2 regions of the Evansella sp. AB-rgal1 genome follow, and region 2 is predicted to be linked to the other one. Evidence: predicted binding sites of a transcription regulator. Region 2 holds the regulator's gene; the other holds the start of a gene.
The links. The regulator LexA, encoded in region 2, represses DNA repair genes until DNA is damaged. The targets are predictions, from matches to a motif close to CGAACATATGTTCG.
Positions count from the first base shown of each region.

Region 1: a site for LexA is predicted at 2,631-2,644, ahead of ACERII_RS22690 (RpnC/YadD family protein). Genes of this name have one in related genera too.

Region 1 covers NZ_JBGUAU010000038.1:5,219-11,664, forward strand. Annotated here, with positions in the region: gene ACERII_RS22680 (nucleoside hydrolase) at 535-1,476, shown strand; gene ACERII_RS22685 (nucleoside hydrolase) at 1,487-2,434, shown strand; gene ACERII_RS22690 (RpnC/YadD family protein) at 2,691-3,587, shown strand; gene ACERII_RS22695 (FtsW/RodA/SpoVE family cell cycle protein) at 3,947-5,296, opposite strand; gene ACERII_RS22700 (PadR family transcriptional regulator) at 5,293-5,733, opposite strand; gene ACERII_RS22705 (sigma-70 family RNA polymerase sigma factor) at 5,737-6,285, opposite strand.
Region 2 covers NZ_JBGUAU010000012.1:57,684-64,129, reverse strand. Annotated here, with positions in the region: gene hflX (GTPase HflX) at 1-189, shown strand, start outside; gene ACERII_RS11855 (methionine gamma-lyase family protein) at 179-1,438, shown strand; gene glnA (type I glutamate--ammonia ligase) at 1,758-3,095, shown strand; gene ACERII_RS11845 (DUF421 domain-containing protein) at 3,301-4,011, shown strand; gene lexA (transcriptional repressor LexA) at 4,121-4,738, opposite strand; gene yneA (cell division suppressor protein YneA) at 4,927-5,250, shown strand; gene ACERII_RS11830 (DUF896 domain-containing protein) at 5,343-5,579, shown strand; gene tkt (transketolase) at 5,911-6,446, shown strand, end outside.

The DNA.
Region 1 (6,446 bases), on a different contig from region 2:
ATAACTACTTTGCAAAAAGAATGTAAACTACATAAACATTGTGAAAATATTTTTATATATGAGAAGTAAACGCTTTCTTTATCAATTAGATTCAATATTATCAGTGGATAGATTCCTTTTTAGCATATGGTATATTGGGAAAGTTTAGTACTCATTTTAAGACGGTAGTGGAAAGTAGAGATATTAGTTGCATTGGAGCAAATCCTGATGGCAGTCTTTGGCTTTTCTGTTCTTTAAGAATGTTTACCTTTACTAATGAAAGAAAGTGTAAGAAAAACTATTAGATTCGCTAGGAAGACTTGGGGATAACCTAAGTTTTTCTAAAAGGAAATAAAGCCTTTTAAAAAAAATGTCGTAACTTGTTGTAGCTGTTAGAGGGATAAGTTAAACTAGTATGTATCCTTGTTCCTTCATAGAGAAGATTCATATCAAAAGTGATTGCAGGGGTGTTACCAATATATAAATATTTCGTTTCGCTAAACGAAGGAAGCAGGGAGAACCGTCCCCAATGCTTCCAAGAAAGGTGATGTTGGATTGATGAAAAAGGTTTATTTGAATCATGATGGTGGTGTGGATGATCTCATCTCCCTATTTCTTCTTCTTCAAATGGAAGGTGTGGAAGTTGTTGGAGTTGGAGTAATCCCTGCCGATTGTTATTTGGAGCCTGCCATGTTTGCAAGTAGAAAGATAATTGACCGATTTGGGAAAGGGAAGAAAGTTGAAATTGCAGCTTCTACGTCTCGTGGAAAAAATCCATTTCCAAAGGATTGGAGAATGCATGCATTTTTCGTAGACGCTCTACCAATTTTAAATGAAGCAGGAGAAATTCGTACACAAGAAACGGAAACTCCAGCACATATACATATGATAGAAAAAATTAAGAACTCAGATGAACCTATTACCCTTCTTTTTGTTGGCCCATTAACAGATCTAGCAAGAGCGCTAGATGAAGATCCCGAAATAGAGAAAAATATAGAAAAACTTGTTTGGATGGGGGGAACATTTCTTGAAGTAGGAAATGTGGAAGAGCCAGAACATGATGGAACTGCCGAATGGAATGCTTTTTGGGATCCAGAGGCAGTTGCAAGAGTATGGGATACGAATATTGAAATTGACCTTGTAGCATTAGAGAGCACAAATAAGGTTCCTTTAACATCGAGCGTTCGTGATGATTGGGCTAAAAATCGCTCTGATATTGGAATTGATTTCTTAGGTCAATGCTATGCCATGGTTCCGCCACTTCAGCATTTTGTTACTAACTCAACCTATTTCCTTTGGGATGTATTAACAACAATGACTATCGCAAATCCTGATTTGGTAAAAACAAAGAAGGTTTCTAGTAGAGCGATTGCCGACGGTCCGAGTCAAGGGAAGACGGAACTATGTGAGAATGGGAAAGAAGTAAATTTAGTCTATGATGTGGATCGAGACGAATTCTTCCGTCAAATTTCCCAATTAGCTAGGCAAGATGGGTGAGGTGAAACCGATGGAACGTGTAATAATAGATACGGATACCGCAGGAGACGATACAATCGCTTTGTTGACAGCATTACATTTTTTTAAAGTAGAAGGTGTAACCATTACTGGTGGGAATGTAGCGTTTCAACAACAAATTGAGAATGCACTTTACACGATTCAAGTAGCTGATGCTGATTTTTACACTCCCGTTTATAAGGGGTATGAAGGCCCTTTATTCTCCTATGGGAATAAACAGCATGTAACGGTAGAGGATGTTCATGGCAGTGATGGTATGGGCGATTCTTTTTTTGAAAAAGCGAGCCAACGACCGGAAGAAGGTCATGCTGTAGACTTTATTATCAATAAAGTGAAGGAATTTCCTGGGGAATTAAATCTACTTGCCATCGCTCCATTGACGAATATTGCAATGGCGATTAAGAAAGCACCAGAGATCGTAGGCGATATCAAGCACCTCTATATTATGGGTGGAACAAATAACAGTTTAGGTAACATTACCCCTGCTGCAGAATATAATTTCTGGGTTGATCCCGAAGCTGCAAAGATTGTTTTGCATTCTGGAATTCCTATGACGATGGTAGGGTGGGATATGTGTACGCAGTACTCCCTTATGGATGATCGTGATCATGAGGAGATTCGTGAGTTGGGAACTAGCGGTTCCGATTTCTTTATCAATGTAAATAGAGTTGTAAAGCAATTTAACAGGGATGTACACCGATTAAATGGCACTACGCACCCTGATGCTCTTTTAGTAGCGATTGCTGCGAATGAATCTATCATGACAAAGTCTACTAGCTATTTTGTGGATGTGGAAACGGTTGGAGAGCTCACGAGAGGCTATAGTTTGGTGGATATCAATAATCGTACTGGTAATTCTCCAAACGTACGAGTGTGTGAAGCGGTGGATCGTGAGAAGTTTAAAGAGGTTTTGTTTGATGTTTTGAAGGCGATAAAATAGGGTGGAGAGACAAAGTTGCGGAGGATAAAAGATGCAACTTTGTTTTTTTGTGATTAGAGAAAGTAGAACTATATACTAGCTTTTCGTGTGTTTTTAGATTGGTGGGCAAGAAGAGGAGGTTAATAGAAGCTAATGGTTATAATAGGAACCTAGTAAGTTCCGGTTTATTTTTCGTTTCGGTTCTAACTCATTGACAAGAACGAATGTTCGTTGTAAATTAAGTTTGAACATATGTTCTATCGAAGGGGATGAGGAGATAATGAGTTCCAGACTGGATCATGACCGGTTGTTTAAAGAGTTGATAGAAACTTTTTTTGAAGAGTTTATCCATTTGTTTTTTCCAAATGTGTACGAGCATCTTGATTTTCAAACACTTCGTTTTCTCTCAGAAGAATTATTTACAGATGTAACGGAAGGCGAGAAGTTTCGGCTTGATTTAGTTGTTGAGACGAAGGTTAAGGATGAACCAGGACTCGTCATTGTGCATGTTGAACCTCAATCTTATAAACAAGATAATTTTAATGAAAGAATGTTTATTTATTTTAGTCGTCTTTATCAAAAATACCGTAGAAAAATCGTGCCAATAGCAATCTTTAGTTATAACAATCCACGCAATGAACCAGATTCTTTCCAAATAGACTTTCCTTTTTTAAAACCCTTAGATTTTCAATTTTTAATTATTGAATTAAAGAAGCAAAATTGGCGTGAATTTATACGCTATGATAACCCAATTGCCGCTGCTCTATTAAGCAAAATGGGGTATACTATAAGTGAAAAAATAGAAGTGAAGAAAGAGTTTTTTAGAATGCTTCTTCGATTAGAATTAGACACAGCAAGGGAGGCTCTCATCGCAGGTTTTTTTGAATCATACTTGAAATTATCGGAACAGGAAGAGCAATTATTTTTAGATGAGGTGAAGTTGATGAAACCGGAAGAAGGTGAAAAGATTATGGAGATCATGACATCTTATGAAAGAAAAGGTAGAGAGATTGGGAGGGAAGAGGGTCGACAAGAAGGTAGACAAGAAGGACTACAAGAAGGAAGAGTTCAGGTAGCAAGGAAGATGTTGGATAAAAAAATGTCATTGGAGGTCATTAAGGATGTAACTGGGTTATCCATAGAGACTCTGGAACGGTTAAGAGACGAGTTGTGATTAATATCAGATAAATATTGTCATTGTGGTTCCGTTGAATATGTACTTATGATGTTCTCATAAGGACTTATTTACTCACAGCTTCCAGCACACGTGCAATAACATTATGATAAAAAAGGGGGCAGTGCTACTAACTATCTCCTCAAATGAAAGGAGCAGGAGGACGCCCCCCCATTGCTCACTAAATCAGACTGGTAATGGAAAATAAACCGCCTTTATTTTAAGTTGTGGATCTATCCATTTTTAGAAAATAACTTTCCTGTCTGACATGTAAAAGGAATCTGATGGTAAAAAGGGACTTTAAACTGCCCCTGTTAATCGAGAAAAGATGATGAACAGTTAAATACATCTGTTTGTCATCATCCACTATTTCGAGAACCGAAGGAAGCAGGAGAACTGTCCCCAATGCTTCCCTTTCTGCGGTATACACTGAGAATGATGCCTAATACTGCTGAGTAAAAAAGTAACATCGTTCCTCCATAACTTATAAATGGGAGGGAGACTCCAGTAATCGGTAGTAATCCTACAACCATTAGTATGTTCCAGCAAATTGGAACGGTGAATAGTGCAGCACCTCCCATGACCAGCAATCTTCCAAATAAGTCCTTTGTTTTCAACGCATTTACTGAAATACGACAAATAAAAAGTAATAGCAACAAACAAAGGAAGATTCCAAATGTCCACCCTAAGGAATATACAAGCCATGGGAAAACGTAGTCAGTATGTGATTCTGGCAAGCTCCGCATATTAATTCCGTTAAATATGCCATTTCCAAACCATCCAGCTTGGGAAAGAACATCACTTATAAGTAAGTTTATATATCCAGCACCAAATGCGTGTTCAACAGGATTAATAAAAGCAAGTAGTCTGTCCAAGCGATGCTGAGTATTCATTATGAAGTAGCTTAGAATAGAGAGCCATGCGATTCCAAATACTCCATTTATTGCTAGCGATTTAATAACAAACTTTTTACTTACACCAGAAAACGCAAACATCGTTACAACACATACAAAATAGATGATACTCGTGATGAATTGTGGGAGGACGGTGTAAAGTAAGATTGGAAACCAAAATAAGAGAAGTACTAATACTTGTTTTTTCCACGTTGTAAATTCATCATGTATCTTACTTATAATGCCTGCCCATCCAACGAAAAAGAAAAATAATGATACTCCACTTACATCAATATGAATATTTCCAATTAAAACCCATCTCATTATCCCAGCTTTAGGAACTCCAAAGAAATGTGTGAATAAGAGTAGCGTAATTCCAACCGCAATAAATAGTTTCCACCAATTCAATAACTTTCGATAATCAAAGAATAGCATAATGATGATCATAGAAATCGCAAAGGTATACCAAAGTGCTTGTCGCTGTAAAAAATATGAGCCAGGTAAATCGAATTGGGGTATTCCCCCAACCAAAGGAAGAAAACTAATCCCAGCAATAATAAAAAATAAAGATACTAGCACCCAGTCCATTTTCGGCTTATGTAGACGATTCAAATTCTCACCAACAGTATATGGATTCCCCATTTCAGCGATCGCTTTTTCTTCCGCTTCTTGTTTGGAATACTCTTGATTTTGGTAGCAGCTACTGAGTTGTTCTAAATGTATAGTTAACTCTTTTTTTATCATGCTATGAGCAGCTTTCCATTTTACTCGTGAAGTAACTTTTCCTAAGTATTCCTCAAACTTAGAAGAGCTCATAATGACGCCTCCTCTAATAATTGCTTCAGAGTTCCTCGTTCCACTTTCGCATGTTCTTGCTTCCTTGCACCTACTAAAAGCTTCTTCCCTTTTCTAGTTAAAGAATAATATTTCTTTTCATCTTTCCAATTGGATTGTAGAATCCCTTTGTTTTCGAAGAAATGCAATAAAGTATATAATTGTCCTTCGTTGTTTTTAAAACTATTAATGTTTTTTTGGAAAAGGAAGGTGGAGATGTCGTAGCCGATTTTTTCATCTTGCTGAACCGATTCTAACACAGCGACTAGAGTTTCTTCTTCCCAGGTATGAAAATGGAGATGAGATTGCTTACCGCGAATCTTCTCTCTCACTGCATGTTTCCTCTCACAAGAAAAGGATAAGTCCTTAAACACTGTTTTCTTCAGGGATCTCTTTAGATTTATAAATGGATCAGTCATCCTTTAAACCTCCTTCGTCATTTCATCTTTTAGTAATTCCTTCGCACGTTTTAATCTTGTTTTCAGAGTATTTATATTAACAGCAGTCACCTTACTTATCTCCGCTATTGTTAGCTCTTCGTAATAATGAAGAAATACCACTTCCCTATATTTTAGTGGTAGGGTCATGACTGCGGTTGCTAGACTATTCTCTTCGTTTCTAGTCACGATTTCCTCTTCCACTTCCTTGGATTTGGACGGGAGATATTCAAAAAGCTTCTCATTTAAAGTTATTTTTCGATAATGCCAGCTTCGTAAGTAGTCCTTACAATGGTTAGCAGCAATTTTGTATAACCAGGTTTTAATTGATGATTGGTGATGAAACTGATCTAATTTTTCATAACACTTAATAAATATTTCTTGAGTTAAATCTTCTGCAGTAGCTTGATTTCTGACATATGTATATACTAGATGGAGAATGATATCGCTATATTCATCCATCAATTGATCGATGATTAGTTCGCGGTCTTCCAAGTTTTCTTCCGTAACAGCTATTTGATTTGAATCATTCATCTTATGTATCACCTCTTCCTACATTTTAGACGAAACCGACTAGATTTTGGTTTGGAAAAAAAATAATATTTTATTACAATGTAGATGAAGTCTGTATAGATAGAATTGAGTAATCATAATGTGTTCAATATAGAGGGGAATTTTCGATTAGTTTTAAAGAA
Region 2 (6,446 bases):
ATTGTGCATATTGATGCACATGATGGAAAAGCGCTTCACCGCTTACAAAAGGAAACCATCCAACTTGAAAGAGTGTTTGATGAAGAAACAGAGCAATATGTTGTAAGAGGGTATGCACCTGATGAGTCAGCTATTTATCACGAAATGAAAACAAGAGAAACTAGAGGAGAAGTAGAGAATGAGTATTGAGGACCAATTAGATCATTTAGCAAGTACTATTGAACAGGAGTTACAAGAAAGTTTTACTACGAGAAATAAAATAAGTGAACGTAACCAACGGAAAGTTTTGAAGGCATTTCGAGATCATGAAGTTTCGGAGTTTCATTTCCAGCCATCTACGGGGTATGGGTATGATGATGTAGGGAGAGAAACGTTAGAAAAAATATATGCGCAAGTTTTTGGAGGGGAAAAGGCAATTGTTCGTCCACAAATTGTTTCAGGAACACATGCAATAAGTACAGCACTGTTTGGCTTACTTCGTCCAGGGGATGAGTTGTTATATATTACAGGAAAGCCTTACGACACTTTAGAAGAGGTAATTGGAATCCGTGGAGAATCAAACGGATCTTTAAAGGATTTTGGAATATCTTATGAATTTGTACCTTTGAATAACGGTGCTATTGATTTTGTTCAAGTTCAAAAGATGATAACGAATTCAACGAAAGTTATTGGAATTCAACGATCGAAAGGATATGACAATCGACCTTCCTTTACTGTGGACCAAATAGGGGAAATGGTAAGGTTTATTAAAGAAATTGATGAAAATCTCATTGTCTTTGTTGATAATTGTTATGGTGAATTTGTTGAAGAAAGCGAACCTTGTGATGTAGGGGCAGATGTAATGGCAGGTTCTTTAATAAAAAATCCAGGAGGAGGCATTGTAAAAACTGGTGGGTATTTAGTTGGGAAGAAAAATTATATTGAGCAATGTGCTGTTCGGTTAACTGCCCCTGGTATCGGTCTAAAGGGAGGAGCGTCCTTATATAGCTTATTAGAAATGTACCAAGGTTTCTTTTTAGCACCACATATTGTAAATCAAGCAGTAAAGGGTGCCATGTTTACTGCAAAGTTTTTAGCAGAAATAGGGATGAACACATCTCCTAGTTGGAATGATCAAAGAACGGATTTAATTCAATCTGTTTCTTTTCCAACGAAAGAGACGATGATTGCTTTTTGCCAAGCTATACAGGCTTCCTCTCCCGTAGACGCGCATGTGACACCATACCCGAGTCCAATGCCTGGCTATGAGGATGATGTCATTATGGCAGCGGGAACCTTCATACAAGGTGCAAGTATAGAATTAACAGCGGATGGTCCAATACGCCCCCCATTTACTGCGTATGTGCAAGGAGGACTAACATATGAACATGTAAAAGTAGGCGTCTTTGATGCTGTTTTGTCTCTGATTAATAAAAATTTGTTGAAAGTAAATGTGTAAATTTGACGGTATTTGTTGAAACTTAAAGGTGTGGTCGGAAAAAAGTTTTTAGAAAAATATATTTTTGTTTCCACTACTAAACCCTTGTCACATCAACCCTCATTAAATATAACTTTATAATGTCAGATAAATTACCATGTCAGATAATCTAACATGATTTAACACAAGGGATTTAATCTTCGATAGTATAATAGATAACAAAGACAACGAGTTACTTTTTCAAAAGGGACTCGAGGTCAAACAGGTGAAGATGAATGGGGAAGAAATTAATCTCTATTGTACTTCCATGTAGGAGATATTTTAAGGAGGCGGAAGAATAATGAGTAAATACACAAAAGAAAACATCTTAGCAATTGCAAAGGAAGAAAACGTACGTTATATTCGTCTACAATTCACTGACTTACTAGGGATTATCAAAAACGTAGAAATTCCAGTGGATCAATTACCTAAGGCACTTGATAACATGATGATGTTTGATGGTTCTTCTATCGAAGGGTTTGTACGTATCGAAGAATCTGATATGTACCTATACCCTGATTTAGACACTTGGGTTATCTTCCCTTGGAACCAAGAAAAAGGTAAAGTAGCACGTTTAATTTGTGACGTATACAACCCAGATGGAACTCCATTTGCAGGAGACCCACGTGGAGCTTTAAAGAGAGTATTAGAAGAAGCAAAAGCATTAGGTTTCACTGATTTTAATATCGGACCTGAACCAGAGTTCTTCCTTTTCAAAACAGATGAAAAAGGTGAGCCTACATTAGAGCTTAATGATAAAGGTGGATATTTCGATCTAGCACCAGTTGACCTTGGGGAAAACTGCCGTCGTGATATCGTGTTAGAATTAGAAGATATGGGCTTTGAGATTGAAGCATCTCACCATGAAGTAGCTCCTGGTCAGCATGAAATTGATTTCAAATATGCAGATGCAGTTACAACGTGCGATAACATTCAAACATTTAAATTAGTTGTAAAAACGATTGCAGCAAAACATGGTTTACATGCGACATTCATGCCAAAACCATTATTCGGTGTAAACGGAAGTGGTATGCATGCTAATATGTCACTATTCCGTGGACCAAAAGAAAATGCATTCTTTGATGAAAATGCACCTGCACAATTAAGTGAAACTGCGATGCAATTCATTGCTGGTATCTTAAAACATGCTGCAGCTTTTACTGCAATTACGAATCCAACAGTTAACTCTTACAAGCGCTTAGTTCCTGGTTACGAAGCACCTTGTTATGTTGCGTGGTCTATGAGAAACCGTTCACCATTAATTCGTATTCCATCTTCTCGAGGAATAAGTACTCGTGTTGAAGTTCGTAGTCCAGACCCATCAGCAAATCCATACCTTGCAATGGCAGCAATGCTAGCAGCTGGATTAGATGGAATTCGTAATCAATTAACACCACCTCCAGCAACAGACAGAAACATCTATGTTATGGATGAAAACGAGCGTTTAGCTGAAGGTATTGAAGCTTTACCAGCAACTTTAAAAGGTGCTATTGATGCTTTAAAGAAAGATGAAATCATTACAAGCTCTTTAGGGGCTCACGTATTAGAGCACTTCATTGAAGCAAAAGAGATTGAGTGGGACATGTTCCGTACCCAAGTACACCCTTGGGAAAGAGAGCAGTATATGACTACTTATTAATATGCAAAACCCCAAAGCTTAGGCTTTGGGGTTTTCTTATGCAAAAAAACCATATAACTATTGAATGATGTTAGATTCGGATGCTTGTGCTTTTCATAATTACCAAACTTCTCCTTACATACCAATATGATAAATGGAAAATATAACAATAAAGAGAACCTTTAAGATTGATACTATTCGAAGGTATATTTGGAAGGAGATAATAATGTTTGATTTTTGGACTGGAGCAGAAGATCTTCCAATCTATGGATTTTTAGTTCGAGCCACTATAATTTATACATATGTATTTTTGCTTGTGAAAATTTTAGGTCAACGATCTATGGGAACTATTAGCCCAATTGATTTTATCTTCGGTGTTGTTATTGGGGATGTTATCGGTGAACCATTGTCCAGTGGAGACCTCCCGTTGGCTGGTCCATTAGCTGCTGCATCAATGATCGGGTTCTTTCATTTAGCTTTATCGTATATTGCTCTAAAAACTCCGAGGTTTCGCAGAGTTATTGAAGATGAACCACTTATATTAATGAAAGATGGAAAAATTATGCATAAGGAGCTAACGAAAGCCAAAGTAACGATTGATTCGCTATTGATGGACTTACGTTTACAGAGTGCTAGTGATTTTAATGAAATCGATTATGCTGTTTTAGAGGCAAATGGACAAATTAGCGTAATTAAGAAAAGCGAATTTCAATCAATCACTCCAAATGATATGAACAAAAGTACAAACCCAAAAGGTTATCCAACAATTTTAATTGAAGACGGAAGAATCATTCATGCCAATGTTAAGAAGGTTGGATCACTCCAATGGCTTTCTAATCAGATGAAAAAATTAGGGATTACCGACCATAAAGATGTATTTTTACTTTCCATGGATGAGGGTGGACAATTTTATTATAGTATGAAGGAAAGGTATTAATCGGAGCCGTGTGGGAAATCAAAAGAAAAAGGCTCTTACAAACAGAGAATAACAATTCGCGGTTTGTAAGAGTCTTTATTTAAAGGCTTAAAGATAAGATAAATACATATTAATGAATAGACCGGAATACACCAACTACTTTACCGAGTATAGAAACGTTTTGCAAAATGATAGGTTCTAACGAGGAGTTTTCCGGCTGAAGACGGAAGTGATCTTTTTCTTTAAAGAAACGTTTAACCGTTGCTTCATCTTCTTCTGTCATTGCGACAACAATTTCTCCATTATTGGCACTTTGCTGTTGACGAACTACAACATAATCACCATCGAAAATACCCGCCTCTATCATAGAATCTCCTTGGATTTCAAGAATAAACGAATTTTCATCTTGTACAAAATTTGCAGGTAAAGGTATATACTCTTCCACATTTTCTATGGCTGTAATAGGAGAACCAGCGGTAACTTTCCCGATAATGGGAACATAGATTGATGGAGTTTCCGAGATGTTGGAAGATGGTACTCCCCTTACTTCAATGGCTCTTGGTTTCGTAGGATCGCGACGAATGAGTCCTTTTTTTTCTAGCCTAGAAAGATGACCGTGAACTGTGGAACTAGAGGCTAGGCCAACAGCTTCCCCAATTTCCCTAACAGAAGGAGGATATCCTTTGTCTTTCACTTCCCGTTTTATAAAATCTAAAATATCTTGTTGACGTTTCGATAAATTTGACATAATAGCACCTCGTTTACTAGATTACGAAACTTGAATATATGTATTTGATGCAAGACCAGAGATATATTTAGGAACATTATACCATGTGAGTGGCAGTGGTGCAAACATTCGTTCTACTTTCCTGTTGACACGAACGAGTGTTCTTGTTATACTATACTCGAACATACATTCTCATGAGGTGATGAAAAATGAAAATTATACGAAAATTTAAAAACCAAATAGATGCATCATTCGCAGTATTATTACTAGCAATCGGATTATTCACATGGACATACATAAATTCTAATCAAGTTCATGCAATAGATGACTATGTGACGGTAGAGTGGGTTGTTTCGGAAGGTGAGTCGTTATGGACTATTGCTTCAAAGAATCAACTGGGGGATCAAATGGTAATGGAAGAGATAATTACATGGATAAAAAATAAAAATGGGTTAAGTAGTGAAAGAATTTACCCTGGACAAACCATTTATGTTCCAATATTATTGGAATCCTTTGCTTCTGAACATGACTGATAAGTATGTTATATTTATGATGGGCATAAAACTTGATTCTCCTATGTCACTTATGTACGATAGAATGTATGTAATACATTGGAGGTAGTGTAATGTTAAGTAAAGAGAAGCTACAACGCATAAATGAGTTATCAGCAAAAGCGAAAAAAGAAGGTCTTTCATTGAAGGAACAGAAAGAGCAAAAAGAATTACGAGAGGCATATCTAAAAAATGTAAGGCAATCTTTTAAAAATCAATTAAAATCTGTAAAGATAGTAGATGAAGAGGGAAATGATGTAACACCGGAGAAGTTAAAAAAAGATAAAAACAATGATCCTTTCATACATTAAATCTATCGGCTACTAATTTTTTAGTAGTTGTTTTTTTATTGTGAAAGTATATTTTTTTACCTGTGGTGTTTTTTCTTAATATCTTTATCATTAAATCATTATGATAGTAAGCATGTTTTAAAAAAGAAAAGATGGATTTTGACAAATTTTAAAAGGAAGAAAAAGTATGTAAGTGATTTCATTGTTATCATACCTTCTTTTGTACATACTAACTATATACTAGCTGATTATGCTTTTTGAGCAAATCATGTATATACTGTTGTCTTAATAAAAAAGAAAGTATATGATGAATGAAGAAAATGTCAATTTTTGATGAGAGGATGATTTTTTTATGGTAGATAATATCGAGGCTCTATCTATTAGTACGATTCGAACGTTGTCCATTGATGGTGTTGAAAAAGCAAACTCTGGACATCCTGGGATGCCAATGGGAGCGGCTCCTATGGCCTATTCTTTATTTGCGAAATATATGAATCACAATCCAAAAAATCCTGATTGGTTTAACCGTGATCGGTTTGTGTTATCAGCAGGACACGGTTCTATGCTATTATACAGCTTACTTCATTTACATGGATACGATGTTTCCATAGATGACTTAAAAAACTTTCGTCAATTAGGAAGTAAAACTCCAGGTCACCCAGAATATAAGCATACTCCTGGTGTTGAAGCGACAACAGGTCCATTAGGACAAGGTTTTGCTATGGCAGTAGGTATGGCAATGGCAGAAAGACACCTTGCGGCTACCTATAATAAGGAAGATTTTAATGTAGTCGACCATTATACATACAGCATATGTGGTGATGGTGATTTAATGGAAGGTGTGTCTGCAGAAGCTGCATCATTGGCAGGTCATTTAAAATTAGGGCG